Regions from separate parts of the Flexivirga oryzae genome, predicted to be linked through region 2. Evidence: predicted binding sites of a transcription regulator. Region 2 holds the regulator's gene; each other region holds the start of a gene.
What was found. Region 2 encodes LexA, which represses DNA repair genes until DNA is damaged. Its sites were predicted from a motif close to TCGAACANNTGTTCGA; they were not measured.

Region 1 (9,675 bases), on a different contig from region 2:
CGCATCATATGAGCCGGAGGTGCCACGACTGGGGGTGCGAGGGCGAATGAAGACTGAATCCAGACCGGCGCTTTGCCATTCGATCAGCTTGTGCCCGAGCGACTTTCAGCAAGAGTGGAGGGAGGACCGAAGTGACGTGGGGTGTTTTCGCGCGCTCCGGGTTGGCATGCTGGAGGGATGGACGCAGGTACGCAGTTCGCCGTCGAGTGGCTGCTCGCGGCGCCGGAGGCTGCGGTGCGTGAGCTGTCGCGGCATACCCTGTTGGGAGTGCCGCGGGCGGGCGAGGACGTGCTCAGCGGACCCTGGGTCTCGGCGTTGCTCGCCGGTCAACGGGCCGACGGAGGCTTCGGCACCGACCCGTACCGCAAGTGGACCGGCGCGCACTGGCGACTGGTCGCACTCGCCCAACTCGGGGTACCCGGCGACGATCCGCGAGTTGCCGCCGCGGCCGAGCATGTGCTGGCGTGGATCAGCGCGGATCTGCGTCGGCCACCGCCGGTCGTCGACGGTCTGGTGCGGTCCCACGCCAGCATCCACGGCAACGCGCTGGGTGCCTGCGTGCGACTCGGGCTCGCGGGCGACGAGCGCACCGGGCAGCTTGCCGAGGCGATCGTCTCCTGGCAGTGGCCGGACGGCGGGTGGAACTGTGACCATCGCGCTTCGGGGCGTCGCTCGTCGTTCCACGAGTCGGGTTGCACGGCGTGGGGATTGTCCGAATATGCCAGAGCCACAGGAGATTCCGGTGCCAGCGGCGCTGTGGACCGTGCGGTGGAGCTCTTCCTCAACCATCGGGTCTTCCGAAGGTCCGGTTCCGGCGCCCCGATCAACGCCCGATGGCTGTCGACGCCGTACCCGTCGTACTGGCACTACGACCTGCTGTCCGCGCTGCTGCTGATTGCGCAGGTGGGTAAGGCCACCGACCCACGCGCGGCCGACGCACTGGACCTGCTGGAGACGAAGCGCCGACCGGACGGGCGGTGGGATGCGGCCGCGCAGTGGTGGCGTCCATCTGGAAGCAGAGTGACACCCGAGGTCATCGACTGGGGCCCCGCCGGCGAGCCGAACCTGATGGTCACCCTGAACGCCCTCCGCGTGCTCCACGCCGCCGGCCGCCTCGCTCTAATGCAGTAAGCGCCAAGCCGTTTCGCTGTGCGCCCCGAGTAACCAGCCGACCACCGCTGCGCCGGCCGAGTAGGCGAGCCGGTCATTTTGCGCTGGCCGAGTAGCTGGAGGAGCGAAGCGGGGGAAGCGTATCGAGGTCCGCGCACCGGTGCGGTGGCCGAGTAGGCGCCTCGTCGCGCTGGCCGAGTAGCTGGAGGAGCGAAGCGGGGGAAGCGTATCGAGGTCCGCGCACCGGTGCGGTGGCCGAGTAGGCGAGCCCGCAAGGGCGAGCCGTATCGAGGTCCCGCGCCACCCCGCGCTGGCCGAGTAGACGAGCCGGTCACCCCACGGTGGCCGAGTAGACGAGCCGGTCATTTTGCGCTGGCCGAGTAGGCGAGCCCGCAAGGGCGAGCCGTATCGAGGTCCCGCGCGTGCCTCACGACCCCGCGAGCCGATACGTTTCGCATCAATTATATCGAAGAAATGTTCGCACAATCTCTGTACTTCCTGAACGTTACCCGATAGAATCATGACAACGAAAACACCCAGGGGACAGGGGGATCCGACCGTCATGGCCATCGACTCTCCCCTGCACGTGCCCGACCACCCCGCACCAGTACAACCGGATACGACTATCCCGGACGGGTACGACCCGAAGCGGCGGCCGGAGCCCGGTCTGGGGCCCCGCCTCCTGGACCAGGTGACCGCGACCGTCCAAGCGTTGGATGAGTTGCCGGGTGTGTTGGAGCAACTCGGGGACGACCAGGAGGCCGACCTCGTCGGGGTGTTGTTGCGGCTGCAGGCCCGCGCGGGGCAGGTCGCGACGTTGGCGACCGCGAATGCTTTGGACCGGGGTGTGTTGTTGACCTCGGATGCGGCGAACGCGACCCAGTGGGTGACCGGGTGCGCCACCGCTGCCGGGACCAGTATTGAACCGGCTGCGGCGTCCACCATCAGTGTGGTGGCGCAGGCGTGCCGGGACCGGCGCAACCACGTCATCGCCGCGGCGGTGCGGGACGGGTCGTGCACGCTGGGCACCGCGCGGACGGCGTTGCGGCAGACCGCGAAAGTCGCCGAAGTGTTACCGGCCGCGGCCCGGGAGGACATCCAGGCGTGGTTCCTGCAACTGGACCCCGCGTTGGGTGCCCGGGGTGTCACGGAACTGACCCGGCGGATCATCGCCAAGTACGACGCGGACAAACTCTCGGATGAGGATGCGCACCTGGAGCAGGTGGAGTCGTTGACGTGGCGGACGCTGCCGACCGGGATGATCCGGTTGATCGCCGACCTGTGCCCCGCCAACGCCGCGATCCTGAAGCAGGCGGTCACCGCGTTATCCGCACCCCAACCCGCCACCACCACTGAGGCCGCAACCAGCAGCGCCAGCGCCAGCACCGGCACCAGCGACGACGAGGGCGACGCCGGCGACAGTGACGCCGACGACGGTGCGGGTGAGGCCCCGGGCACGGACCACGACCACGTCGCCGGCGACCGTGGTGGCGACGCCGGTCAGGACCCGGCCCGTCGCGACCCGGCCGGACCGAAGGTGCCATGCCCGGCTGGCGTGCCGACAAGGTCGCCTGACCACCGGGACGGTGCGGGACCTCGATGCGGGCTCGTTCCTCGCCCTTACTCGGCCACCGCGGGAATGACCGGGCGCTGAAATGGCGGTGCTGAAATGGGTTGCGCGGGGCGATGACTCGGCGAGCGCGGGCGCGGGACCTCGATCACGGTCTCGCCTAACGGCTCGACCTACTCGGCCACCGCGGCGGGCCTCGCCCTTACTCGGCCACCGCGGCGTGACCACCGCGGAAATGGCTGCGCGAGGTGATGACTCGGTACCGCTGACTTCACCCCAACCATTGACACGCGTGTCATATTCGAGCAGCATACGGATATCCGGTCCTCCACAGGAGTTCCGGCAGACCCCCGATATCTCTGCGGGGACGAAGGTTGCCGAGCGATCGGCATACAGGACTGACTCCGGGAGTGCATCGTGAAGTTTGGAATCCGGTACGCGAACACAGGCCCTTACACCAACCCGGACGCCGCGCGCGACTTGGTTCGTCAAGCCGAAGATGCCGGGTTCGAGTCGGTCTGGACCGTTGAACACGTACTGATCCCACCGAATTACGAGTCGCAGTACCCCTATACCAAAGACGGCCGGATCCCCGAGGCGACGGCCCAGACCTATATCCCGGACCCGATGGTGTGGATGGCCTATTGCGCCGCCGTCACGGAACGGATCCGCTTCGGCTCGGCCGTCATCGTCCTTCCGATGCGGAATCCGGTGCTGTTCGCCAAGGAATCGGTAACCCTGGACAACCTCAGCAACGGCCGCCTCATGCTCGGCCTGGGCTCCGGTTGGCTGGAGGAGGAGTTCCGGGCCCTCGGCTGTCCCTTCGCCGATCGCGGGAGACGGATGGATGACTCCATCGACATCCTGCGCTATCTCTGGGGAGCCGCGGACGACCCCAAGATCGAGGGTTTCGAACTCCACGACATCAACATGGAGCCGAAACCGAAGAACGGGTCCATCCCGATCCATATCGGCGGCGACAGCAAGGTAGCGGCACGACGAGCGGGCCGACTGGGCGACGGCTACTTCCCAGCGCGCGGCTACTCGAGCGAGCTGCGTGACACCCTGTGGCGCGCAGCCGAGACGGCGGGCCGAGATCCTGAACAGATCGAGATCACCGTGAGCATGCCCGACAGTGAGGCCGAGCTCGAAGCGCTGGCATCACTTGGAGTTGATCGTGTCGCAGTACCCGTGACGAGCGAAGCCGGCCTCAAGCAACAGATCGACGGCGCGCACGATCTTCCGAAATGGCAGCGAATCATCGAGAAATACCAGGATTTGTAATCCGCTTCCAATGAGGCCCGATACATCCGGGTCTTGACTAGACATGACACTGATGTCATTGTCATCTCACGAGGCAGCGGCACCCGTGTTCGACATCACACGGCGTCGACCGAAATCACCAGAAGGGCCCTGGAATGAGCGTGAAGTACGCAGTCACCAACCCCGCCACGGGACAGATCGAAAGCACCTTCCCCACCGCAACCGACAACGAGATCGCCGACGTTCTCGCTCGAACGGGTGCGGCGTACGCCTCGTGGCGGCAGGTCCCGGTCGAGGAGCGCGCCGCCGTCCTGGGGCGCGTGAGTGACCTGTACCTCGAACGACAGGACGAGCTCGCGCTGTTGATCACCCGCGAGATGGGCAAGCCCCTCAGCCAGGCGCTCTGGGAACTCGGCCTCGTGGCCGACATCTATCGGTACTACGCCGATCAAGGTCCTGGTTTCCTGCTCGAGACCGAGTTCAACCCGAAGGATGGCGGTCACGCGGTCATCCGCAAGGAGTCCATGGGTTCACTCCTGGGAATCATGCCCTGGAACTTCCCCTACTACCAAGTGTGCCGTTTCGCCGGACCGAACCTTGTCGCCGGCAACGCCATCGTCATCAAGCATGCACCTCAGTGTCCGGAGTCCTCCAAGGCAATAGAGGAGATCTTCCACGACGCAGGTCTCCCCGCCGACGCGTACATCAACGTCTTCGCGTCGAACGAACAGGTTGCGACGATGATCGCCGATCCTCGGATAGCCGGTGTCTCCGTGACCGGCAGCGAACGGGCGGGCTCCGCCGTCGCCGAGGTCGCCGGACGGCACCTGAAGAAGGTCATCCTGGAACTCGGAGGGTCCGATCCGTTCGTCGTCCTCGACTCGGACGACCTGGCCAAGACGGTCCAGGACGCCGTGCTCGGGCGGATCATGAACGCAGGCCAGGCATGTACGTCATCCAAGCGGATGATCGTGGTTGACGACCTCTACGACGAGTTCGTCGCACAACTGGCCAAGTCCTTCGACGCGGTCGAGGTGGGCGACCCCACCAGCCCGGACACCGAGTTCGGGCCGATGTCGTCACAGGGCGCCGTCGACTCGCTCATGTCGCAGATCGACGACGCGATCGCGCACGGTGCGGAGGTGCGAGCAGGCGGCGGCCGGGTCGAGGGCCCGGGTTGTTTCGTCAGGCCGACGGTGCTGACCGGCATCACCCCCGCGATGCGCGCCTACCGTGAGGAGCTCTTCGGGCCGGTCGCCCTGGTCTTCCGCGTCGCTGACGCCGACGAGGCCGCCCAACTGGCCAACGGCACCGAGTTCGGACTCGGCGCCTCGGTCTACAGCAGCGATCCCGCCAAGGCCGCGGCATTCGCAGCGCGCCTGGACACCGGGATGGTGTGGATCAACAGCCCCGAGAGTTCCGCGGCGGACCTTCCGTTCGGTGGAACCAAACGATCGGGGATCGGGCGTGAGCTCGGTTCACTGGGAATCGACGAGTTCGTCAACAAGAAGACCATCTACACGCCTGCGGCCACACCCCTTGACTAAACATGACACGCGCGTCATTGTCGATGCAGCACACTCGTTGAAGCACTGAAAAGGAAGCCCCTCATGCCAAGAGTCGACGGCAAGGTCTGCATCGTCACGGGAGCGGCGTCCGGCATCGGTGCGGCCACCCGAAGCGTCCTGCAGGACGAAGGCGCGACGGTCATCGGATTCGATCGTCAGACCGGCGAGCACCCCGATGACCTCCTCTGGACCGTGGACATCAGTGACCAGGACGCGGTCTCAGCGGCAGTCGAACGCGTCGCCGACGCCCACGGTCACATCGACGTGCTCGTCAACAACGCCGGCATCCCCGGACCGAAGAAGCCGTCGCACGAAGTCACCCTCGAGGAGTTCGAGCACGTCTTCGGTGTCAACGTTCGCGGCACGTGGCTGTGCACCAAGTACGTCGTTCCCCACATGCTCGCAGCGGGGCGCGGCAGCATCGTCAACATGTCGTCCATGTACGGCCTCGTGGGGAATTCGCTGATTCCGACCTACCACGCGACCAAGGGCGCGATCCGACTGATGACCAAGGCCGACGCTGCGACGTATGCCGCCGGCGGGATCCGGGTCAACTCGGTGCATCCCGGCTCCATCGACACCGGATCGAAGGCATCCGTCCGGGCCGACACCTCCGAGAAGGCTCAGGAATACAACCGCCGAGTCCTCTCCTCGATCCCGGTCGGTCACCGTGGCGAGCCGAAGGACATTGCGTATGGCGTGCTCTATCTCGCCTCCGACGAATCCCGTTACATGACCGGCTCCGAGCTGGTCATCGACGGCGGATACACGGCGGTGTGAGCGATGGACAACCTGTATCCCCCGGACGAGGGCATCTACCGCCAGACGCTCGGCCACTATCCGACGGGTGTCGCGGTCGTCACCGCGATGAAGCCCGATGGGACGCCGACCGGTATGACGGTCGGATCCTTCACCTCCGTGTCGCTGGACCCACCGCTGATCGCGTTCCTGCCCTCGAAGACCTCCAGCTCCTGGGCGGCACTGCGCGAGTGCGGTGACACCTTCGGCGTCAACATCCTCGCTGCCGACCAGGAAGTCGTGTGCCGCCGCATCGCCTCCTCGGGCAACGACAAGTTCAACGCGGTCGCCTGGCACGAATCTCCGCTCGGGCTACCGATTCTCGACGGTTGCGTGGCGTATCTGGAGTGCCGGGTCTCCGAGGTCCGCGACGCAGGCGACCACGACCTGGTGCTCGGTGAGGTCGTGCAGATGGGTGTGCAGCGTCCCACCGAGTCACTGCTGTTCTTCCGTGGCGGTTACGGCTCGTTCCGGCCACGGTCGCTGGCGATCGGCACGCCGCAACTGTTCGAACAACTCCGCTTCGTCGATGCCGCCCGGCCGATCATCGAACGCCTCGCCTCCGACAGCGGGCACGAGATCACGGCACTCGTCCTGCACGAGGGCGACCTCATCACCACCGCAGCGGCGAACGACGGGTCACACATGTCACGGCTCCGCGTCGGGCGCCGGACGCCGTTCCTGCCGCCGGTCGGCGCGGTGCACGCGGCATACAGCCCGGAGAGCGTCCGCAACTACTGGCTGTCCCAACTCCCCAAGGACGCGACCGACGAGGCGCAGCGCGCCGAGCGGATGCTGGACACGATCCGCGAGCGCGGATTCGGCTTCACCGTCGGGCACACGGTCGGCAGGGCGATCGAGTCGATGGGCCAACGCAGGTCCCGGGACCCCAGCCCGGAGGCGCTACGCGAGTTCCGCGAGGTGATCCGTCGCGCTAGCGCCAACTACAACATCGAATTCCTCAGCCCGCAAAGGGAACACGAGTTCCACGCGGCGACCGCACCGGTCTTCCATCCGCAGCACGGACTCGCCTTCACGCTGACGTTGTGGGGCCACGGCGGTTCGGTGTCCTACGACACGATGCGGGCCACCATCGACCAGTTGGTGCACACCGCACGCGTGTGCTCCGATGCCCTGTCGTATGTCGACAGCGAGAGCTGACCGGAGCCTGTTGGCTCCGGCCGGCTCCGCCGGGTCACCAGGGACTGACGGTGATGTTCGATCGACCGCCGTCGACCGCGATGTCCTCCGCGGTGAGGAAGCCCGCGGCAGGCGACGCCAGGTAACCCACCAGGGATGCGATGTCCTCGGGCTCGCCGAGCCGGCCCACCGGGATCAACTTCTCCCATCGCTCGCGCACGGCGTCGTCCTCCCACGAGTCGCGGTTGATGCCGGTGCGGACCACGCCCGGGTTGACACAGTTGACAGTGATGCCGAGCGGCGCGAGCTCGCAGGCGATCTGCCGGGTCAGTGCCGTCACACCGCCCTTGGACGCGCTGTACGCCGGGTAGTGGTAGCCGCGGGTCGCCGCCCCCGACGCGATGTTGATGATGCGCCGCTGCGCCGTGTCGCTGCCGTCCCGCAGGTGCGGCAGCGCCGCCTGGATCACCTGGAAGGTTCCCTTCAGGTTGACGTCGACCACGCGGTCCCAGATGTCCGACGTCGTGTCGTCGGCGTCCGCGCGCACCAGGATGCCGGCCCCGTTCACGACGACGTCGAGCCCACCACCCCATGCCACGACCGACTCGACGACCGCGCGCACCGCGTCGGCGTCGACGACGTCGCAGGTCGCCGTCATCACCATGGCGTCCCCGACCGACCCTGCGACCGTCGCGAGTCCATCCGCGTCACGGTCCACTGCGGCGACGGCGAGCCCGTCGTTGCACAGCTGCCGTACGACGGCAGCACCGATGCCTGAAGCGGCACCGGTCACGAGCGCGACGCGACGTCGCTGATCAGGAGTAGATCCTTGAATTGTCATTGCTGTGAATCCTTTCCAGTTGCGGTGCGATGCACCAGGGTGAGTCAGGAGATGGTGTCGTGATCGATCTGCAGGAGCTTTCGGACCGCGCCGAGATAGCCGACGTGCTCGCCCGCTATCAGCACGCCTGCGACCGGGGCGATCGCGAGCTGATGCGCGACTGCTACCACGACGACGCCGTCGACAACCACGGGCGGGCCAACGGGCCGGTCGACGAGGTGATGGCGTTCCTCGGTAAATACAGCGCGGATCTGCGCAGCACCTACCACTTCATGGGTCCGCCGCACATCGTCCTGGGCGCGGAGGGCGACGCCGACAAGGCGTTCGCGGAGACCTACTGCCTCTATCGCCGGGAGCTGTTCGACCCGGACGCAGAGATCCTGATGCAGGGCCTGCGCTACTTCGACGTCTTCGAGCGCCGGGACGATGTATGGCGCATCGCCCATCGGACGGTGCTGCTGGACTGGGAGCAGCGCGGGAACGGCGCACCGGGTGTGTCGGCGCCGGAGAGCTGGACCCGTGGGGCGCGGCGTGACGCCGACGTCGCGTGGCCGCTGACCGAGCACCTCGCGAACGCCCAAGGCCTGCGCCACTGAGTGACGCAGGCCTTGGGTGAGTCCCGTCGGCGGATTCGGGTCACAGAACGGCGATCGCATTGCCGGGTGACCCGAGTCCGCCGACGAGGGCCAGCGGGACCGCGTCAAAGACGAAGTCACGACGCCCCTGCCGGGCCAGGCCCTCCCGCAGCGTCTCGAAGTCGAACAGCTCCCCGAGGGGGATGCCGAGCATCGCGAGCACCCGCCGGTGCAGGCTGCCCACCGCTGGATCGCCGGGCGTGGCCTCGACGGCCGGGTTGTCCGCCGCGATCGCGGAAATGTGCCAGTCCCAGAGGAGTTCGGCGATTGCTTCGTCGGCTCGCAGCCCGGCCGAGAAGAGACCGGACTGCTTCTGGGCAATGTCCGCCTTCGCGTCACTGTCGAGTGCTCGGTACGCGGCGAGCCAGCCCGTGCGGATGCACAGGACGTCGCCGGCACGCACCTCGACACCTTGCGCCTCGGCGGCCGCGCGCACCTCGTCCGCGGTGATCGGGCGCTCGGCGAGCGGGTCGTAGTCGGCCCCGCGCAGATGCGCTTCGAGGTCGATCAGCACCCCGCGGCCGACGATCCCGGTGCTGCCCCAGTGGTGGATGCTCAGCCGCTGGTTGCCGGTGCCCGGCTCGTCGGTGACCCCTCCGTAGAAGCCGTGCTGCCGCACGCGGTGGTGCCGGAAACCATCCCACTGCGTCGAGCCCTGCGGGAAGAAGTTGTCCAGGCGGTCGTCATACATGCTGCCGAACTTCTTGATCACGTGCTCGAAGGGTTGCCGCCGGAAGAGCGGTGGGTCGG
Region 2 (9,675 bases):
GCGCCGGGAGGCACGGCACGCGGCGTCCGGCCGGCACGAGGAGTTGCGGCCGCGCGAGCCGCTGCTGCGCCCGCCCGAGCCGTTGCTCGGTGCGCAGGTCGCGCCCAGCCGGCTGGCGGTGATCGGCGCCGTCATCCTCGTGCTCGTTGCCGCACTGGTCTTTGGCGGGCGTGTCCTGTGGGCGCGTGCCGCGGCGCAGCCCCACCCGGTGTCACCGTCAGCAGCGAGTACGTTGGTGGCGCCGCAGAGCGTCGCGGGCACTCCTGCAGCAGCCGCGCGCCAGGGGTTCGGGGCGGCGTCGTCCAGCGTGCCCGCGTCGCCGACGACGCTCGTGGTGCAGGTGGTCGGACAGGTGCGCCGTCCCGGTGTGGTGCACGTCGACGCGGGGTCGCGGGTCCAGGACGCGGTGTCGGCCGCCGGTGGGGCGCTGCCAGGGGCCGACCTCGCAGCGATCAACCTGGCCAGGGTCGTCGCCGACGGAGAGCAGATCGTCGTGCCCAAACCGGGCGAACATCCGACCACCGCGCCGGCGGCAGCGGCCGGTGCAGCGGGATCCGCCGGGTCCGTGGCCACGACCTCCGCGGCCGTGGTCGACCTCAACGCCGCCGACGAACAGACCTTGGAGACCTTGCCGGGGGTCGGCCCGGTCACGGCGCAGCACATCCTGCAATGGCGCACCGAGAACGGCCGGTTCAGCAGCGTCGACGAGTTGGCAGAGGTGAGCGGCATCGGTGACAAGACGCTCGCCCAGTTGCGCCCGCTGGTCAGTGTCGGCTGAGCGCCGGTGGATCTGCGGCTGTTCACGGCGGCCGCCGTGGCGTGGCCGGTCACGCTCGTCGCGTTGCGGCTGCGTGCCGGCTGGTGCTGGACGATCGCCGCTGTCGGACTGGTGGCGGCGCTGGTGCTCGTGCTCGGTCCGGTGCGGTCGCGGTGGCGCCGGCGCGCTGACGCCGACCCGGACCTCGACCCGGACCGGCGCGTCCGGGTCCTGGATACCTGCGCCCTTGCCGGGGCGGCGGTCGCCCTCGCCTCGGCGGCAACTGCGGGCCACCTGATGGTGCGGCGGGCCGGCCCGGTCGACCAGCTCGCGGCGAAGCACGCGATCGTCCGGGTCGAGGCGGTGCTGAGCACCGATCCACGGGTCGTGGGCGCCGGTCTGACCGGCCACCGGAGCCTGGTGATCACCAAGGTGTCGGTCCGCCAGGTCATCGGCCGGGGCATGCGCAGCACGCCGCGCACCCCGGTGCTGGTGCTCGCCGACGAGGACTGGCTGGCCCTGCGCTGGCACCAGCGCGTTGCCTTCACCGGGCGGCTGCAACCGGCCGAGCCGGGCGACGACGTCGAGGCGGTGCTGACGGTGCGTGGGCCGCCGCGGCTGATCGGCGGCGCCGGACCGCTCTTCGACGGCGTCGAGGTGTTCCGCCGCGACACCCGCGTCGCCACTGACGGCCTGCCCGCGGATGCGCGCGGGCTCGTGCCCGCCCTGGTGATGGGCGACACCTCCCGGCTGCCGCCGGATCTCAACGACGACATGCGCGCCACCGGTATGACCCACCTCAACGCGGTCAGCGGCTCCAACGTGACGCTCGTGCTGATGTCGGCGATGTGGTTCGCCGGTTGGCTGCATCTGCGGGGCCGCTGGCGGCTGGTTGCTGCCGCCGTCGTGCTCGGTCTGTTCGTCCTGCTGTGCCGGCCGGAGCCGTCGGTGATCCGGGCCGCGGTCATGGGCCTCATCGGGCTGGTGGGCATGTCGGCCTCCCGGCGCGCGGCGGGTTCGCCGGTGCTGGCCGCCGCGGTCCTGGCGCTGCTGGCGATCGACCCGTGGCTGGCCGCCTCCTACGGTTTCGCTCTGTCCACCCTCGCCACCGCCGGGCTGCTCTTCTTCGCCCGGCCGTGGGCTGACCGGATCGCCCGCTGGCTACCCCGGCGGCTGAGCCCGCTGGCCGAGGCAGTCGCCATACCGATGGCCGCGCAGGCCATGTGCGCGCCGGTCATCGTGCTGCTGCAGGGCTCGGTCAGCCTGATCGGCATACCGGCGAACGTGCTGGCAGCACCCCTGGTGGCACCCGCGACGATGTGCGGTGTCGCAACCGTGCTCGTCGCCCCGGTGAGCACGGCGCTCGCCCGTGTGCCCGCCTGGCTCGCGGCGATCCCCACCGAGGGGATCGCCTGGATCGCGCACACCTGCGCACGTGTACCGATGGGCACGTTGCCCTGGCCGGACGGTGCTGCCGGTGCGCTGCTGCTCGCGGTGCTGACCCTGCTCGCACTGTTCACGGGGGTGTGGCTGCTGCGGCACCTGTGGGTCCGTCCCTACCTCGCGGGTGCCGGGGCCGTGCTCGCAGCGGCCGCCTGGGCGCCGACGCCCGTCACGGCGTGGCCACCGGCCGGCTGGGTGTATGTCGCCTGCGACGTCGGCCAGGGCGACGGGGGAGTGCTGGCCACCGCACCCGGACACGCCCTGGTCGTCGACGCCGGACCCGACCCCGGCCTGATGGACGCCTGCTTGACCCGGCTGCGGATCGGCGTCGTCGACGCGGTGGTGCTCACCCACTTCCACGCCGACCACGTCGGCGGACTCGCGGGGGTGCTCGACGGCCGCGAGGTCGGTCCGGTCTACGTCACGCCGCTCTCCGCGCGAACGACCACCGACACCGACGCCGAGGCGACCGAGGAGCCACTCGTGCGCAGCCTCGCCGCCCAGCACCACCTGCCGGTGCGGACCCTTGCCACCGGCGACGTCCTCGACCTCGGCGAGGTGCACGCGCTGGTGCTCGGCCCGAGCCGGCTGATCCGAGCCGGATCGGTCCAGAACAACAACAGCGTGGTCCTCGACGTGCGCACCCACGGACTGCGGATCCTGCTGACCGGTGACATCGAGAAGGAAGCAGCGGCAACGCTGTTGGGGCAGCTGCGGGCCCTGCCGAACGCGCCGTCGGTCGACGTGTTCAAGGTGCCGCACCACGGCTCGGCCAACCAGGACCCGGCGCTGGAGCGGTTCGTGCACGCGCCGCTCGCGGTGATCAGCGTCGGCGCCGGCAACGACTACGGCCACCCCGCCCCACGCACGCTGGACCTGCTGCGGGAGACCAACTCGGTGGTGGAGCGCACCGACCGCGGCGGGGACGTCGCGATCGTCGTGCGCGACGGCCGGCCGCTGGTGGCCAGGCGGTGAGTTTCAGCCGTCCCGACTCATTCGGTTCCGGTGCGCTGGCCGTGCGTAGGTCGCCCCAGTGGAGGGGTATGACCGGTGTTCGGGGTGTTGGCCGTGCGTAGGTCGCCCCAGGGGAGGGCTGTGACCGGTGTTCGGGGTGCTGGCCGTGCGTAGGTCGCCCCAGGGGAGGGCTATGACCGAGCTCAGTTGCCGCAGACGCTCTTGGCCCGCGCTGCCTCGCACAATGCGTCGAGAGTGGCGGACACGGCCGGGACGCGTTGCAGGTCGGGGGTCGTCACGGCATACACCGTGCGGCGGGAGGCCGGGTCCATCGGCAGGGTGACCACACCGGGGTTGCCGGCCGACCGGCGGATGAGCTCGGGGACCAGCGAGACGCCGAGTCCCTCGGAGACCAGGCCCATCACCGCGACGTAGTCCTCGGTCTCGAAGGCGACGTCGGGGTTGAAGCCGGCCCGCTCGGCGAGGGAGAGCAGGTGACCACGACATCGTGGGCACCCGGCGATCCACGGCTCGTCGGCCATGTCACTGAGCTTGACCTTCTTGGACTTCGCGCGCGGGTGGTCCAACGGCAGGGCGAGGCGGACCTCGTCCTCGAGCAGCTTGCGGGTGACGAAGGAGTCGATGTCCTCGTCGGCCCGCGCCAGGTCCGTGCCCTCGTAGGCGAACGTCACCGCGACATCGCACTCGCCGGAACGCAACGCGGCGAACGCCTCCGGCGGCTCCGCCTCGCTGAAGGTCACGTGCACGTCCGGGAAACGCTGCTTGACCAGCGAGAGGGCGCGCGGCACCAGGGTCGAGGACGACGACGGGAAGGCCATCAGCCGCACCCGCCCGGCGCGCAGCCCGGCGATCGCGGCTACCTCCGACTCGGCCGCGTCGAGCGCGGCCAGCACCGGGTTGGCGTGTCGTGCCAGCACCTGCCCGGCCTCGGTGAGCCGCACGCTGCGTCCCAGCCGCTCGACCAGCACCGTGCCGGTGCGGTCCTCCAGGCGCCGCACCATCTGCGAGATGGCGGGCTGGGAGTAGCCCAACGAAGCGGCAGCTGCGGTGAAGCTGCCGTGGTCACTGATGGCCTTGATCACCCGAAGGCCTGCCGCGTCAATCATGTGACCAAGGATAACATTTCGTTATTAATTAACAACTCTTCCCGGAAAACGCTAATCCTTGTGGCGGGTGACCGGTTCCGCCCGGGGACGGAGGCGTCCGCCGCCCGGACGACCTATTGTCGAGACATGCTCATCTGTGCGGAAGTGCTGCTCGTGGCGACGCGCGCCGACGGCAGGCCGTTCACGGACAAATCCCGTCTCGACCTGGCACTGGCCGGAGCGGTGTTGTGCGAGTTGGCAGCGTGCGGGCGGATCGCGGTCAAGGACGGTCGGCTGGTCGTGCTCGACGCCCGGCCCGGTGGCGATCCGCTGCTCGACCATGCCCTCGCGATCTTCGCGCCGAAGGCCGGCAAGAAGCCGGCGCGCGTGCTGCCGGCGGTGGCGAAGGGCCAGACCGACCGCACCTACGACCGACTCGTGGCGGACGGAGCGGTACGGCGCGAGAAGGGCGGATTCCTGCAGCCACCGCGGCATCCCGTGCTCGACGTGGCCGGGCGAGCCCGGCTCGTGGACGCGGGCGGCCGGGTGCTCGCCGGCACCGCCCAGCCGGATCTGCACACCGGGTCGCTCGTCGCCCTGCTCGCCGCGGCGGATGTCATCACCAGGGTCTATGACAGCCGCCAGTTCGGTGTCTCCGGCCGTGAGCTGAAGAAGCGCGCGAAGGCCGTCGGCGAGCGGGACTGGGCGGCCGGTGCGGCGGCCGCGGCCATCCGCAGTGCCCAGGAGGCCGCCAGCGCGGCGATGGTCGCGGTCACGGCCGCCACGACGGTGACGGTCATCGGCAGTTGAACGACCTGGCGGCGCTGACCGAGCTGATCAGCGGTGGCGGGGTGGTCGCGCTCACCGGTGCCGGCCTGTCCACCGAGTCCGGCATACCCGACTATCGCGGTGCGGACGGCAAGCGCCGGTTCGCGCCGATGACGGCGCAGGAACTGCTGGCCGACCGGGAGGCGCGGCGCCGCTACTGGGCGCGCTCCTACGTCGGCTGGCCACGGTTCGCCTCGGCCGGCCCGAACCAGGGTCACTATGCGGTCGCGGCGTTGCAGGCCGCCGGCTACCTCGGCCCGATCATCACCCAGAACGTCGACGGACTGCACCAGGCCGCCGGTGCGGTCGACGTCGCCGAGCTGCACGGCAGCCTCGAACAGGTCGTGTGCATGCAGTGCGGCGAGCACTACGCCCGTGGCACGGTCGACGAGTGGCTGCGGCTGGCGAATCCGGACTTCGACCGGTCCGCGGACGGCCCGCTGCGCCCCGACGGCGATGTCGCGATCGCCGAATCGCTGATCGCCGGGTTCCGGCTGGTGCACTGCGTCGTGTGCGGCTCCGACCTGCTCAAGCCGGACGTGGTGATGTTCGGGGAGTCGGTGCCGAAAACGCTGGTCGAGCAATGCTTCTCGTATGTCGCTGCCGCGCGTGCGGTGCTCGTCCTCGGTTCGTCGCTGGCTGTGATGTCCGGTTACCGCTTCGTGCGCCGCGCGGTCCGGGAGGGCATCCCGGTCGCCGTCATCACCCACGGCTGGACGCGCGCGACCGACGAGGAGGTGTCGGTGCGCGTCGATGCGCCGCTGGGGGAGACGTTGACCGGTGTGGCCGACGCGCTCACCGGATGATCACCCCGCGAAGTTCTCCCCCGCTTCGCTCCTCCGATACTTCGCAGGGACCCCGATCTTCCTTGTGCAACTTGTCCGTTGGCCCGACCTGCGTCACACGCGCCGCAGAACCGCGGTGACCTTGCCGAGGATCGTCGCGTCGTCGCCGTCGATCGGGTCGTAGGCGTCGTTGTGGGGCAGCAGCCACACCTTGCCGCGGGTCCGCTTGAAGGTCTTGACGGTCGCCTCGTTGTCGAGCATCGCGGCCACGATGTCGCCGTTGGTCGCCGTCGGCTGCTGGCGCACCACGACCCAGTCGCCGTCGCAGATGGCCGCGTCGACCATCGAGTCGCCGACCACCTTCAGCAGGAACAGGTCGCCCTCGCCGACGAGTTGCTTGGGCAGCGGGAAGATGTCCTCGACGACCTCCTCGGCGAGGATCGGGCCACCGGCGGCGATGCGGCCGACCACCGGGATGTACGACGGGGACGGTCGCTGGTCGCCCAGCCCCGTCTCGTCCACCCCGGAGTCGTCGGCGCCGCGCACACTGGAACCGCCGCGGTAGCCGCGCATGTCGGTCGCGTCCGGGTCGATGACCTCCATGGCACGCGGCCGGTTGGGGTCGCGGCGCAGGTAACCCTTGCGCTCGAGCATCGTCAGCTGGTGCGCGACCGAGCTGGGACTGGTGAGGCCGACCGCGTCACCGATCTCGCGCAGGCTCGGCGGGTAGCCACGCCGATCGACCGAGTTGCGGATCACCTCCAGCACCTTGCGCTGCCGGGTCGTGAGGCTCTCGCCCCTGCGGTCGGGTAGTTCGTGCACATCTGCCATCGCGGCCATCTCCTCCTCGGCGAAGTTGCTCGAAAGCGGTCGGCCAGCAGGGTGCGCGGACGGCTGTCCGGACCCGGTTGTCGGTGGTCGGTGCTTGCCTTGGCTTCGTGAAAACAGCGTATGGGTTTAGGACACAAGTTCCAAACATCTGTACGACGCGTGTCTCGACCCGGTCGAACATCCGTGCTATAAATCCGACAGGTGTCCGATCGCACGGGTGTTCGGTCCAGGCCCACCGTCCGGGTCGTGCGTCAGTCGTCGCATCGCAGCTTCAGGAGGAAGAGATGAGTGCACTCGCCCAATGGGATGCCCCGGCCGACCCGCGCCCGGCGCGCCGCCACCTGCGTGCGGTCCCGACCGGCCCGCAGGCTTGCGGCGGCGGACGTGCCGTCGGTGTCCGGGTGCAATCCACCGGCCTGCGACTGACCGCACGCGGTCGCCGCCTGATCGGTGTCGTCGTCGCCGCAGCACTGCTCGTGGGCGCCGGCGCCGCGGCCAAGGCGTGGGCCACCACACCGGCAGCCGCGCCGCGCGGCGTGACGGTGCAGTCCGGGCAGACCCTGTCCGAGATCGCGCACCGCGCCTACCCCTCGATGCTGGTCTCCGACGCCGTCACCAAGGTGGCTCTGGCCAACGATCTCAACAGCCTCCAGGTGGTCGCCGGGGAGCACCTGCAACTGCCTCGGTGAGAGGCTGCGACGCGCCGTCCCCGGGCGCCTGACCAGCACTTTTCCGGGTCGACACGCCCCCTCTTGCACTTGTGGTGGGATCGGCTTAATATCCCTACATCTAGTAGTTACACGGATGGGATTTATCCACATCTAGTCCACATGAACAGTCCGGTCATCCCCAGTTCATCCACCGATTACCCACAGTCCCGTCCACAGGCCGAGGCGTGCGGCGGACGGGCCGGAAGCCGGTGCTGGGTGACGCGGGAGAGGGGTCGCGCATGCACTGTCCGTTCTGTCGACACGACGACAGTCGGGTCGTCGACAGCCGCACCAGCGAGGACGGCACCTGCATCAAGCGGCGTCGCCAGTGCCCCAACTGTGGCAAGCGCTTCTCGACGCTCGAGACGGCCAGCCTGACGGTGGTGAAACGCTCCGGCGCCAGCGAACCGTTCAGCCGGCAGAAGGTGCTGATCGGCGTCCGGAAGGCCTGCCAGGGACGGCCGGTCACCGAGGACCAGCTGGCACTGCTCGCCCAGGAGGTCGAGGAGTCGATCCGGGCGCAGGGCGCCGCGGAGATCGACGCCCACGACGTGGGCCTGGCCATCCTCGGCCCGCTGCGGACGCTCGACGAGGTGGCCTACCTGCGGTTCGCGAGCGTCTACCAGGCCTTCGAGGGGTTGGAGGACTTCGAGTCCGCGATCGCACTGCTCCGCGCGGAACGACCACCCACCGGGGTGGAGCCGCAACGGCAGCACGCCGACGACTGAGCGGGTCGCCCGACGATCCGGCACAGCGCTACAGCAACACCAGTAACACCGACACAACAGCAGCAGAGTCGACCACCGGCAGGTGGAAAGGAAGTTGGACATGACCGACACGGCAGACGCCGGCCCCCAGGCCCGGCAGGGCAACGCCACGCGCAAGGGGCTGACCGTCGAGCGCATCTTCACCACCCCTGGTGTCCACCCCTACGACGAGGTGACCTGGGAGCGGCGTGACGTCGTCCAGCAGAACTGGAAGACCGGGGAGACGATCTTCGAGCAGCGCGGAGTGGAATTCCCCGACAGCTGGTCGCTCAACGCCTCCACGATCGTGACCACCAAGTACTTCCGCGGCGCCCTCGGCACCCCCGAGCGGGAGAACAGCCTCAAGCAGCTGATCGACCGCGTGGTGCTGACCTACGTGCGCGCCGGCAAGGAGCACGGCTACTTCGCCACGGACGACGACGCCGAGATCTTCGAGCACGAGCTGACCTGGTCACTGCTGCACCAGGTGTTCAGCTTCAACTCGCCGGTGTGGTTCAACGTCGGCACCAAGTCGCCGCAACAGGTTTCGGCCTGCTTCATCCTGTCGGTCGACGACTCGATGGACTCGATCCTCAACTGGTACAAGGAGGAAGGGTTCATCTTCAAGGGCGGCTCCGGTGCCGGCCTCAACCTGTCCCGCATCCGGTCCTCCAAGGAGCTGCTGTCCTCCGGAGGCACCGCGTCGGGCCCGGTCTCGTTCATGCGCGGCGCCGACGCCTCCGCGGGCACCATCAAGTCCGGCGGCGCGACCCGCCGGGCAGCCAAGATGGTCGTGCTCGACGTCGACCACCCCGACATCGAGGAGTTCGTCGAGACCAAGGCGCGCGAGGAGGACAAGATCCGTGCGCTGCGCGACGCCGGCTTCGACATGGACCTGGGCGGCAAGGACATCACCTCGGTCCAGTACCAGAACGCCAACAACTCGGTGCGCGTCACCGACGAGTTCATGCGCGCCGTCGAGGACGGAGCATCGTTCGGGCTGCGCGCCCGTCATACCGGCGAGGTCATCGAGGAGGTCGACGCACGCACCCTCTTCGACAAGATCAACCAGGCGGCCTGGGAGTGCGCCGACCCGGGTCTGCAGTACGACGACACGATCAACGCCTGGCACACCAACCCCGAGACCGGCCGCATCACCGCGTCCAACCCGTGCTCGGAGTACATGTCGCTGGACAACAGCTCCTGCAACCTGGCCAGCCTCAACCTGCTGAAGTTCCTGCGCGAGGACGACACCTTCGACGCGGCCACCTTCCAGAAGGTGACCGAGCTGGTCATCACCGCCATGGACATCTCGATCTGCTTCGCCGACTTCCCGACCGAGTCGATCGGCCAGACCACCCGTGACTACCGCCAGCTGGGCATCGGCTACGCCAACCTCGGCGCGCTGCTGATGGCGACCGGCCACGGCTACGACTCCGAGGGCGGTCGCGCCCTCGCGGCGGCGATCACCTCGCTGCTGACCGGCGCGGCCTACAAGCGGTCCGCCGAGCTCGC
Region 3 (9,675 bases), 370 kb from region 2:
GCTGCGGCCGCTTGCGCCCCGGTATGACGAACTTGTACGCCTGGATCCCGCCCGGCCGGCTGCTCAGCGGCACCATCGTCTGGCCGTGAATCCTTATCGGACGCAGGTTGATTCGCGGATCCCCGGTCGGCGGGGCATCGACCAGCTCATCCAGACTCACACGGTAGGTCTTCGCCAGCGGCAGCAGCAGCTCGAGGGTCGGGCGGCGTCCGCCGGACTCCAGTCGGGACAACGTGCTCACCGCGATGCCGGTCGTCCTACCCACCTCGGCCAGGGTCAATCCGCGTTGCTCGCGCAGTTGCCGTAACCGTGGTCCGACCGCGGTCAGTGCGCTCTCGAGGTCATCCGTCGCCATACCTGGCAGTTTGCCATATCAGCAACGTCGCTTGCCATTCGCTATCCGCTCGTCGCACGCTCATCGGTATGATGACAGATGAACTCCGGGACGACTACGACGTCGTGGTGATCGGTGGCGGCGCCGCCGGGTTGAGCGGCGCGCTGATGCTGGCACGGTCGCGGCGCTTCGTGGCGGTGATCGACTCCGGCACACCCCGCAACGCGCCGGCCGACGGCATCCACGGACTGCCGGGGTATGACGGCATGCCGCCCGCCGAGTACCTGGCGCGCGGCACAGCGGACGTGCGCCGCTACGGCGGCGTCGTCGCGAGTGGCGAGGTAACCGGAATCGACCGCGACGGCGCGGGATTCGCCATTGTCCTGGGTGATGGCCGACGCACGCATGCGCGCCGCATCCTGCTCGCGACCGGGCTCACCGACGAGCTGCCGGACGTCGACGGCCTCGCCGGGCGCTGGGGCCGCGACGACCTGGTGCATTGCCCCTACTGCCACGGCTGGGAGGTTCGCGACCGGTCGATCGCGGTGTTGGCGCCGGCGCCGTCGGCATTCCACCTCTCGGTGCTGTGGCGGCAGCTGTCCGACCGGATCACCCTGCTGCTCAACGGTGTCGAGCTTCCGGACGAGCAGCTGCAACAGCTGAACGCGCGCGGTGTCGAGATCGTCGACGGACCGGTGCGGTCCGTGGTCGCGGCCGATGACGCGGTCACCGGTGTCGCCCTCGCGGACGGCCGCGTGGTCCCGTGTGAGGTGATCGCGGTCGGCACCCGCATGGTGGCGCGCGGGGGCCACCTACTGACCTCTCTGGGGCTGTCTGCTGTCGAACACCCCTCAGGAATGGGCGTGTACGTGCCCGCCGACGCTACCGGCCGCACCGAGGCGCCCGGCGTCTGGGTGGCCGGGAACGTGACCGACCTGTCCGCTCAGGTCGGCGCCGCGGCGGCCGCCGGGGCAATGGCCGGCGCGCAACTCAACGCCGATCTGGCCATGGCGGAGACCGCCTCGGCCGCGACCGCCGCAGTGGCCGAGCCGGTCAGCTGATCTCGACCTCCGCGTCGATCGCCTCCGGCACGATCATCGGCCGACCGGTGACCGGGTCGGGGACGACGACGCTCGGCAGGTCGAACACGTCGGCCATCAGCTCCGGCGTGAGCACCTCGGCCGGTGCGCCTTCGCTCACGATGGCACCCGCCCGCATCACGACGAGGTGATCGGCGAACCGGGCCGCCTGGTTCAGGTCGTGCAGGATCGCCACCACGGTGCGCCCATCAGCGACGAGTCGCCGCAGCAGCCGCAGCAACTCGTACTGGTGCGCGACGTCGAGGAACGTCGTCGGTTCGTCCAGCAGCAGGTGCGGGGTGTCCTGGGCGAGTGCCATGGCGATCCACACCCGTTGCCGCTGACCGCCGGACAGCGACGCCACGGGTTCGTCCGCGATGTCGGTCACCCGAGCGTCCCCCATGGCCCGGTCGACGGCGGCCGCGTCCTGGATGCTCCACGACGACAACAACCCCTGGTGCGGGAAACGCCCCCGTGCGACCAGGCGCCGCACGATGATGCCCTCGGGAGCGATCGACTCCTGCGGCAGGAAGCCGATCCGCCGCGCCCGCTCCTTCTGCCGCAGCCGTCCGACGTCGCTCCCGTCCAGCTGGACCGCGCCGCCCTCGATCGGCAGCAGGCTCGAGATCGCCCGCAGCAGTGTCGATTTGCCGCACCCATTGGGTCCGACGACGGCGGTCAGCGCACCGGTGGGGAACGCCACCGAGACGTCGTGCAGGACCGTGCGCGCGCCATACCCCACACGCAGGTGCCGCGTCAGTAGTCCCCGCGCAGCTTCAGCGTCGCCCACTTCGCACCTCTCGGATCAGGAACCACAACAAGTAACACCCACCGAACGACGTCGTCATCACCCCGACCGGCAACGACTGCGGCGCGAGCAGCCACTGCGCGCCGATGTCGGCGAAGAGCAGCAGCGCTGCGCCGGTGAGCGCGGCCGGCCACAACGCCACGCCCGACGCGCCGACCAGCCGGCGCCCGATCTGCGGCGCGCAGAGCGCCACGAACGCGATCGGGCCCGCGACCGCGGTCACCGTCGCCGTCAGCGCGACCGTGACGACGAGCAGAACCAGACGCAAGCGGCCGAGGTGGACGCCTGTCGCGGCCGCGACGTCGTCACCCATGGTCGACTGCTGGATGGCGCCCGCCAGCGGCACGAGCACCCCGACGCAGCCGGCGACGATGACGGCCGGCAGCGCGAGATCCGACATACTCACACCGTTGAGCGAGCCGGCGTTCCAGCCGCTCGCCGCACTCGCGACGTCGTGATCCGTGCGCTGCACGATCCACGAATCCAGCGCGGTCAGAATGGCGTTCACCGCGATGCCGACCACGATGAGCCGCCCGCCACGGAATCCCCCACGCGCGGTCACCCCTGCCGCTTCGAGCTGCCGGTAGTCGTCCGCGGATCCGATCGTCATGTTCGTCAGCACGAGGTCCGGTTTGAGGCTCAGCACCGCTTCGGTGTTGAGGTCGACGCCGTCCTTGCTGACAACCGGGAGGTGCCGCAAGGTCTGCTGCGTGTCGGACACTCCGCGACCGACCAACCGGTCCTGCAGCCCGAGACCGATGATGGTGTCGGTCAGCGTGCCGTAGAGGTCCAGCGCGATCACCCGCTCGGCGTGCTGCACCGTGATGGTCCTACCGGTCGAGTCCTTGACGGTTGCGGGCAGCACCGGTGACGCGTTCGTGATGATCGGCTTCATGTCCGGAACGGTCCGTGCCTCGGCCGGTCCGGTCGCGGTCAGCGCGTTGATGGTGTCGGCCGCGGCGGTGGTCGTCGTCCCGGCGGTTGTGGTTCCAGCGGTTGCCGTTCCATCCGAGGAGGCGGCACCGGTCGACGTCGACACCCCCGAGGGCGACGTCGCCGGGCCGCCACCGCCGGACGAGGTCCCGCAGCCGGTGAGCAGCAGGGCCGCCGCGACGAGCGTCGCGGCGGCCGGCCTCAACTGCTTCTTCATTACCGCCGTGCCAGCTGACGCCGGCGCAGCGCCACCATCAGCAGTGCGAGCACCGCGCTACCGGCACCGGCCAGACCGAAGTCCGCGGCGTGACCGGAGCCACCGGCGCCGCTCGGGGTGTAGCCACCGGTGTTCACGCTGGCACCGCCGGCCGCACCACCGGAGCCGCCACCCGGGACGGTCTCGCCGTCGGCGTTCTGGCACACCTGTTTCGTCGATGCGCTGCGCGCACCGGTGAATGACAGCGTCAGCGAATCCATTGCCTCGCCCGCGGTGTAGAAGCCGGCGAACGCGTTGGCACCGGCGGAGGTGAGCGCCACCGACGCGGTGCCACCGCTGGCGGCCGACCCCGAGAACTGCAGGTTCGCGAAGGCAAGGCCCTGCCCGCCGACCCGGTTGCCGTCGAGCCCGAGCGACGACACGTTGGCGAGCAGCACCCCCGTGCGCGAGGGCCGCCAGACACGGCAGGATCTTTCTCCACCACGGAGAGGTATGGACTTCCACGGCTGCGTTTCCTCGTTTCCGGCCATCCGGCCATCCAGTTAGCTAAGGCTTGCCTAATGAAGTGTAGGCTTACCTTAGGCATACACCACACCGGGGTGCCGGGCCGTCGAGTGCATCGCGCCGGGTGGCATTTGAGGAGAGCGGAAGTCGATGAAGTCGCGCGGGGGTTTCGGCATCGCCGCCGGTGTGCTGGCGGCGGTCGCGGCGATCTGTCTGGTGCTCGCCGGTCTGCTGACGGCGCGGGGCGGCAGTTCGGCGCAACCGGCGTCGGTCGCGACGGGGATGAACGGTCGCCCGGCCGCGTTCGATCCGGGCGTCACCCCGATCCCGATCTCCAAGTCACACGCGGTCGACCAGCATGCCGGTCAGCGCTTCGTGGTGCCGTCGGTCGGTCTGAACGTGCCGCTGGGTGCCCTCGACGAGGTCGGCGGTGAGGTCACGCCACCCGGTTCACGTCGGCATACCGGATCCGCAACCTGGCCGTCTCCCCCAAGAATGCCGACCGCGGGACCGCTTACGTGGTGATGCATTCGACCACCGGCGGCGCAACCGCCCCGGGGAACTACCTGACGAACATCTCCCGCGGCACCGCCACCGTCGGCACCGGCGCGGTCGTCAAGGTTGCGGGTGTCTCGTACCGGGTGACGGGATGGCAGGCGGTCCGCAAGAACGAGCTCGCGTCCACCGCGAACGTGTGGAGTTCAGTGAAGGATCGCCTGGTGATCATCACCTGCCTCGAGCGCCCCGAAGGCGGCCCCTCGATCAGCAACATCGTCATCACCGCCCAGCGCCCAGCGGCGACCGAGTAGCCGCGCTAGCCGAGTAAGCAGCGGTGGCCGAGTAGGCAGCGGTGGCCGAGTAAGCAGCGGTGGCCGAGTAGGTCGAGCCGCTAGGCGAGACCGTGATCGAGGCCCCGCACACACCAGCGGCGGCCGAATCATCACCCCGCGCAACCCCTTTCAGCACCGGCCATTTCAGCGCCCGGCCATTCCCGCGGTGGCCGAGTAAGGGCGAGGAACGAGCCCGCATCGAGGTCCCGCGCCCGCGCTGGCCGAGTCATTGCCCCGCGCAACCCATTTCAGCACCGGCCATTTCAGCGGCGTTGATTTCAGCGGTGGCCGAGTAGGTCGAGCCGTTAGGCGAGACCGTGATCGAGGTCCCGCACCGTCCCGGTGGTCAGGCGACTTTGTCGGCGGCCCAGCCGGGCATGGCGCCTTCGGTCAGGTCCCAGGTGACGCCGTCGGCGGTGATGGTGGCGGTGTAGCCGTGGCGGTGCACGATCTGGTGATGTCGCCGACACAGCATGGCAGAGTTGCTCAGAGCAGTGTCGCCGCCGGCCCACCAGGGCAGCACATGGTGCACTTCACAGAAACCCGGAGGTCGGTCGCAGGTGGGGAAGGTGCATCCCATGTCTCGGTGGACGACGGCGGCCCGTATCCCTGTGGTGGCCAACCGTTTTTCACGCCCCACGTCCAGGGGTTGACTCTTGGTGCCGAGGACGACGGGGATCAGGTCCGCATCACACGCCAACCTCCGGGCGGTACCCGCGTCGAGGATCTCCCCGCCGATGGTGATCGCACCGTCCAAGTCTGTGAGGAGCCGGTGCAGGTCCATCGTGACCAACACGGTGGCGCCGGCACCGATGCCCATCCCGTCCCCGCACACGGTCTTGGCGCCCGCGGCGACCAGGTCCATCAGCGCGTCCACCCGCCGTTTACCCGGCGTCCGTTCATCCCGCACCCGCTCGGGCACGGTGCCGGTGCTGGTGCCGCGTGTGCTGGTGGCACCGTTGCTGGTGGCGCCGGAGGCCGCGCCGTCGACGTCACCGTCGCAGTCGTCGTGCTGGACGTCGGGGTGCAGGCCGAACGCGGCACCGGCGTGACCAGTCGTGCCACCAGCGTCACCAGCGTCACCGGTGGTGTCCTGGAGGTCATCGGCAGTGGTGTCCGCGTCGTGGGTGGGCCCGGACTCACTGTCGCCCGCGGCACCACCGGTGGCGCCGGTGGCGCCGGTGGGGTCGCTTTGCTGGCTGGTGGCGGTCTCGCCCGTGGTCTCGGTGGTGCTGGTGTCTTTGTGCTGGGCGGGGTGGGGTGCGGACAATGCGTTGATGGCTTGTTTGAGGATGGCGGCGTTGGCGGGGCACAGGTCGGCGATCAACCGGATCATCCCGGTCGGCAACGTCCGCCAGGTCAATGATTCCACCTTCTCCAGGTGTGCGTCCTCCCCGGAGAGTTTGTCCGCGGCATAGTTGGCGATGATCCGCCGGGTCAGTTCCGTCACGCCTCGGGACCCCAGCGCCGGGTCCAGTTGCAGGAACCAGGATTGGATGTCTTCGCGGGCCGCGGTCGGTAACACTTCGGCGACTTTCGCGGTTTGCCGCAACGCGGTCCGGGCGGTGGCCAGGGTGCAGGACCCGTCGCGGACCGCCGCGGCGATCACGTGGTTGCGCCGGTCCCGGCACGCCTCGGCCACCACCGACACCGTACTGGCGGCCGAGGGTTCGATACTGGTCCCGGCGGCCCGCGCCCGGGCGCGCACCCACCCGGTGGTGTTGGCCGCGTCCGAGGCATCCACCACACCCCGTTCGCACGCGTTCGCCGTCGCCAGCGTGGCGACCTGCCCGGCCCGCTCCTGCACACCCAGCAACACACTGACCAGGTCGGTGAGTTGGTCTTCGCCGAGCTGGTCGAACACGCGAGGGAGCTGGTCCAGCGCGTCGGCCACGGCCCTCACCTGCTCGGCCAGCCGTGGCCCCAGGCCCGGCTCCGGCCGCCGGGCGGGATCGGGCCCGTCCCAGCAAGTCGTATCCGCTTCCACCGGTGCCGGTTGACCGGGGATGCGCAAGGGTGAGTCGATGGCCACGGTGATCGAGTCCCCCTCTCCCCTAGGTGGTTTCGTTGTCATGATTCTATCGGGTGACGTTCAGGAAGTACAGAGGGTGTGCGAACATTTCTTCGATACGTTTGCCCCGAAACGTATCGGCTCGCGGGGTCGGTGACGCACGCGCGGACCTCGATACGGCTCGCCCTTGCGGGCTCGCCTACTCGGCCACCGCAATATCGCGGGCTCGCCTACTCGGCCAGCGCGGGGGGAGCGGGGTCGCCGACTCGACCACCCGGGGGACGCGACCTCGATACGCCGTTCCTCCGCTGCGCTCCCCCACGGCTACTCGGCCGGCGCGGCATGACGGCTACTCGGCCAGCGCGGCATGGCGGCAACTCGGCCAGCGCGGGGGCTACTCGGCCGGCGAGGCGTGACAGCTAACTCGGCCGGCGCGGCGTGACAGCAACTCGGCCAGCGCGGCGGCTACTCGGCCGGCGCGGCGTGACAGCAACTCGGCCAGCGCGGGGGCTACTCGGCCGGCGCGGCATGGCGGGCGCGGCCGGCGCACCTCACTCGCTACTGGACCAGCAGGCAGAACGGATGCCCGGCGGGATCGGCGAGCACGTAGAGCGGCTCGCCCTCGTCGGCCGAACGATCGAACAACTCCCGCGCGCCGAGCTCGATGGCGCGCGCCCGGTGCCGTTTCAACTCGTCCACCGACGGCACTGTGAAGTCCATGTGCAGTTGCATCGGGACGTCCTCGGATGGCCAGGTCGGGGCGGTGGTGTCCGTCTTCTGCTGGATCGTCACGACGCGCTGGCCTGCGTCGTTCAGCAGCACCAGCCAGTCGGCGTCATCCTCCCCGCTACCCGGCGGCTCCTCCCCCGCGCGGTAATGCAGCCCCAGCAACCGCCGGTAGAACTCCGCGAGCGCACGACAGTCCGGGGCGTCGATGACGGTGTGCAGCAGGACAGGGTATGCCGACATCACGTGGTCCCTCGATCGATGGCCCGAGACGGGCTTGCACCGTTCACGCTAACCCGCCCAGGCAAACACCGGGAGACTCAGCGCGGCAACCAGGACTCCGCGTTCTCGCTCAACCGACGCACGTGCGCCGGCAGTTTGCCGGTGAGCACCTGTTGCAGGCTCGTCTCGTCCAGGATGCGTCGCACGTTGGCACGCAACGCGATCCACACCTCGGGAAGGTGCTCCGCGGTGCCTTCGTAGGTCGTCTCGTGCGGACGCAGGCCACGGACCTCCGCGAGCGGGCCGTCGACCGCTCGCATCACCGCCCCGACGGTGATCTGGCTCGCCGGCCGGGTCAGCCCGTAGCCGCCGTCGGCGCCGCGGACACTGCGGACCAGACCGGCACGACGAAGCTCGGACAGGATCGACTCCACGAACTTGCGCGGCAAGTCCTGACTCGCCACGATCGTGTCCGCCTTCACCAGCTCCGGTTCCCGGACCGCCAGCTCCAGCAGCGCCCGCACCGCATATTCACTCTTCGCCGAGATCTGCACGGCAGCATCTTCGCATTGCCGGAGCAATACACCCGCCAGGGCTCAGCGCGGCGGCCGCACCCAGACCAGTCCACCGGGCTCCAGCTCGAGCGCATCAGCCTGCCCCCGGGACAGCTGCGCCCACGACGACCCGTTCGGGATCTGCAGCTCGACGCGGGTCTGGAAGCCGACCCGGTTCAGGCGCTCCACCTTCGCCTGCACCGACCCGTCCAGCTGATGGTCGGACAACTCGAGGTCGTGTGGACGCACCAGCCGACCGTCGAACTCCGTGACCGGGCCGAGGAATCCCATGACGAAGTCGTTCGCCGGGTGATCGTAGAGCTCGTCGGGCGTGCCGACCTGCTCCACCCGCCCGTGGTTGATCACGACGATCTCGTCGGACACCTCGAGCGCCTCGTCCTGATCGTGAGTCACGAAAACCGTTGTCACGTGGACCTGGTCGTGCAGCCTGCGCAGCCAGTCACGTAGCTCCTTGCGCACCTTCGCGTCCAGGGCGCCGAACGGTTCGTCCAGCAGGAGCACCTTCGGCTCGACCGCGAGCGCGCGCGCCAGCGCCATACGCTGCCGTTGACCACCGGACAGTTGCGAGGGCAGCCGATCGGCGAACTGGTCGAGGTGCACCAACTCGAGCAGTTCGTGGACACGTTCGCGGATCTCGGCCTTGGGCCGCTTACGCACTTCGAGCCCGAAGGCGACGTTGCGGTAGACCGACAGATGCTTGAACGCGGCATAGTGCTGGAAGACGAATCCCACGTTGCGCCGCTGCGCCGGCAGATCGGTCGCCTCCACACCGCCGATCCGCACGACCCCGGAGTCGGCGTCCTCGAGTCCGCCGATGATCCGCAGCAGCGTGGACTTTCCGCCACCGCTCGGCCCGAGCAGTGCGGTGAGCTGTCCCGAGGGGACGGTCAGACTGACGTCGTCGAGCGCGACGAAGTCCCCGAACCGTTTGTTGATGCCCAGCGCCTCGATACTCATGTCGTTCCTCTCTTGTCCTTGCGCAGCGAGGCAGTGACGATCGCCGCAACCGTGATCACGACGAGCAACAGCGCGATCTGGTAGGTGCCGCCTTCGAGCTGCTGGTACTTGTCCTGGATCAGCAGGGTCAGCGTCTGGGTCTGCCCGTCACCGCTGATCCCGCCGGACACCACTCGTACCGCACCGAATTCGCCCAGGGAGCGGGCCAGGCTCAGCACGAGACCGTAGACGAGCGCCGGCCGGATCGTGGGCAGCGTGATCCTGACGAACTGCTGCCACGCGCTCGCCCCGAGCACCTTCGCCGCCTGCTCCATCTCGGTCCCCGCCTCCTGCAGCACGGGCACCACCTCGCGCAGCACCAACGGGAACGAGACGAACGTCGTGGCCAGGATCATGCCCGGCAACGCATAGATGACTTGTATGCCGGAGTCGGCCAGCCCGGCACCGAACCAACCGTCGACGGGCCCGTACACGAGCAC

Region 1: the regulator LexA is predicted to act here: its motif matches at 1,577-1,592, upstream of FHU39_RS19075 (13E12 repeat family protein).
Region 3: the regulator LexA is predicted to act here: its motif matches at 6,818-6,833, upstream of FHU39_RS00965 (HNH endonuclease signature motif containing protein).

What each region holds. Positions count from the first base shown of each region.
Region 1 covers NZ_JACHVQ010000003.1:451,752-461,426, reverse strand. The annotation lists gene FHU39_RS19080 (prenyltransferase/squalene oxidase repeat-containing protein) at 178-1,131, shown strand; gene FHU39_RS19075 (13E12 repeat family protein) at 1,631-2,764, shown strand; gene FHU39_RS19070 (TIGR03619 family F420-dependent LLM class oxidoreductase) at 3,098-3,964, shown strand; gene FHU39_RS19065 (NAD-dependent succinate-semialdehyde dehydrogenase) at 4,099-5,490, shown strand; gene FHU39_RS19060 (SDR family NAD(P)-dependent oxidoreductase) at 5,554-6,291, shown strand; gene FHU39_RS19055 (flavin reductase) at 6,295-7,470, shown strand; gene FHU39_RS19050 (SDR family NAD(P)-dependent oxidoreductase) at 7,505-8,290, opposite strand; gene FHU39_RS19045 (nuclear transport factor 2 family protein) at 8,350-8,886, shown strand; gene FHU39_RS19040 (cyclase family protein) at 8,927-9,675, opposite strand, start outside.
Region 2 covers NZ_JACHVQ010000001.1:568,938-578,612, forward strand. The annotation lists gene FHU39_RS02665 (helix-hairpin-helix domain-containing protein) at 1-778, shown strand, start outside; gene FHU39_RS02670 (ComEC/Rec2 family competence protein) at 785-3,175, shown strand; gene FHU39_RS02675 (LysR family transcriptional regulator) at 3,358-4,281, opposite strand; gene FHU39_RS02680 (GOLPH3/VPS74 family protein) at 4,408-5,070, shown strand; gene FHU39_RS02685 (Sir2 family NAD-dependent protein deacetylase) at 5,067-5,894, shown strand; gene lexA (transcriptional repressor LexA) at 5,988-6,704, opposite strand; gene FHU39_RS02695 (hypothetical protein) at 6,989-7,393, shown strand; gene nrdR (transcriptional regulator NrdR) at 7,654-8,142, shown strand; gene FHU39_RS02705 (vitamin B12-dependent ribonucleotide reductase) at 8,243-9,675, shown strand, end outside.
Region 3 covers NZ_JACHVQ010000001.1:196,026-205,700, reverse strand. The annotation lists gene FHU39_RS00995 (helix-turn-helix domain-containing protein) at 1-355, opposite strand, end outside; gene FHU39_RS00990 (NAD(P)/FAD-dependent oxidoreductase) at 424-1,395, shown strand; gene FHU39_RS00985 (ABC transporter ATP-binding protein) at 1,388-2,203, opposite strand; gene FHU39_RS00980 (iron chelate uptake ABC transporter family permease subunit) at 2,190-3,371, opposite strand; gene FHU39_RS00975 (HtaA domain-containing protein) at 3,371-3,901, opposite strand; gene FHU39_RS23920 (hypothetical protein) at 4,026-4,400, shown strand; gene FHU39_RS23915 (sortase family protein) at 4,397-4,684, shown strand; gene FHU39_RS00965 (HNH endonuclease signature motif containing protein) at 5,052-6,779, opposite strand; gene FHU39_RS00960 (VOC family protein) at 7,275-7,685, opposite strand; gene FHU39_RS00955 (Rrf2 family transcriptional regulator) at 7,763-8,218, opposite strand; gene FHU39_RS00950 (sulfate/molybdate ABC transporter ATP-binding protein) at 8,261-9,196, opposite strand; gene FHU39_RS00945 (sulfate ABC transporter permease subunit) at 9,193-9,675, opposite strand, start outside.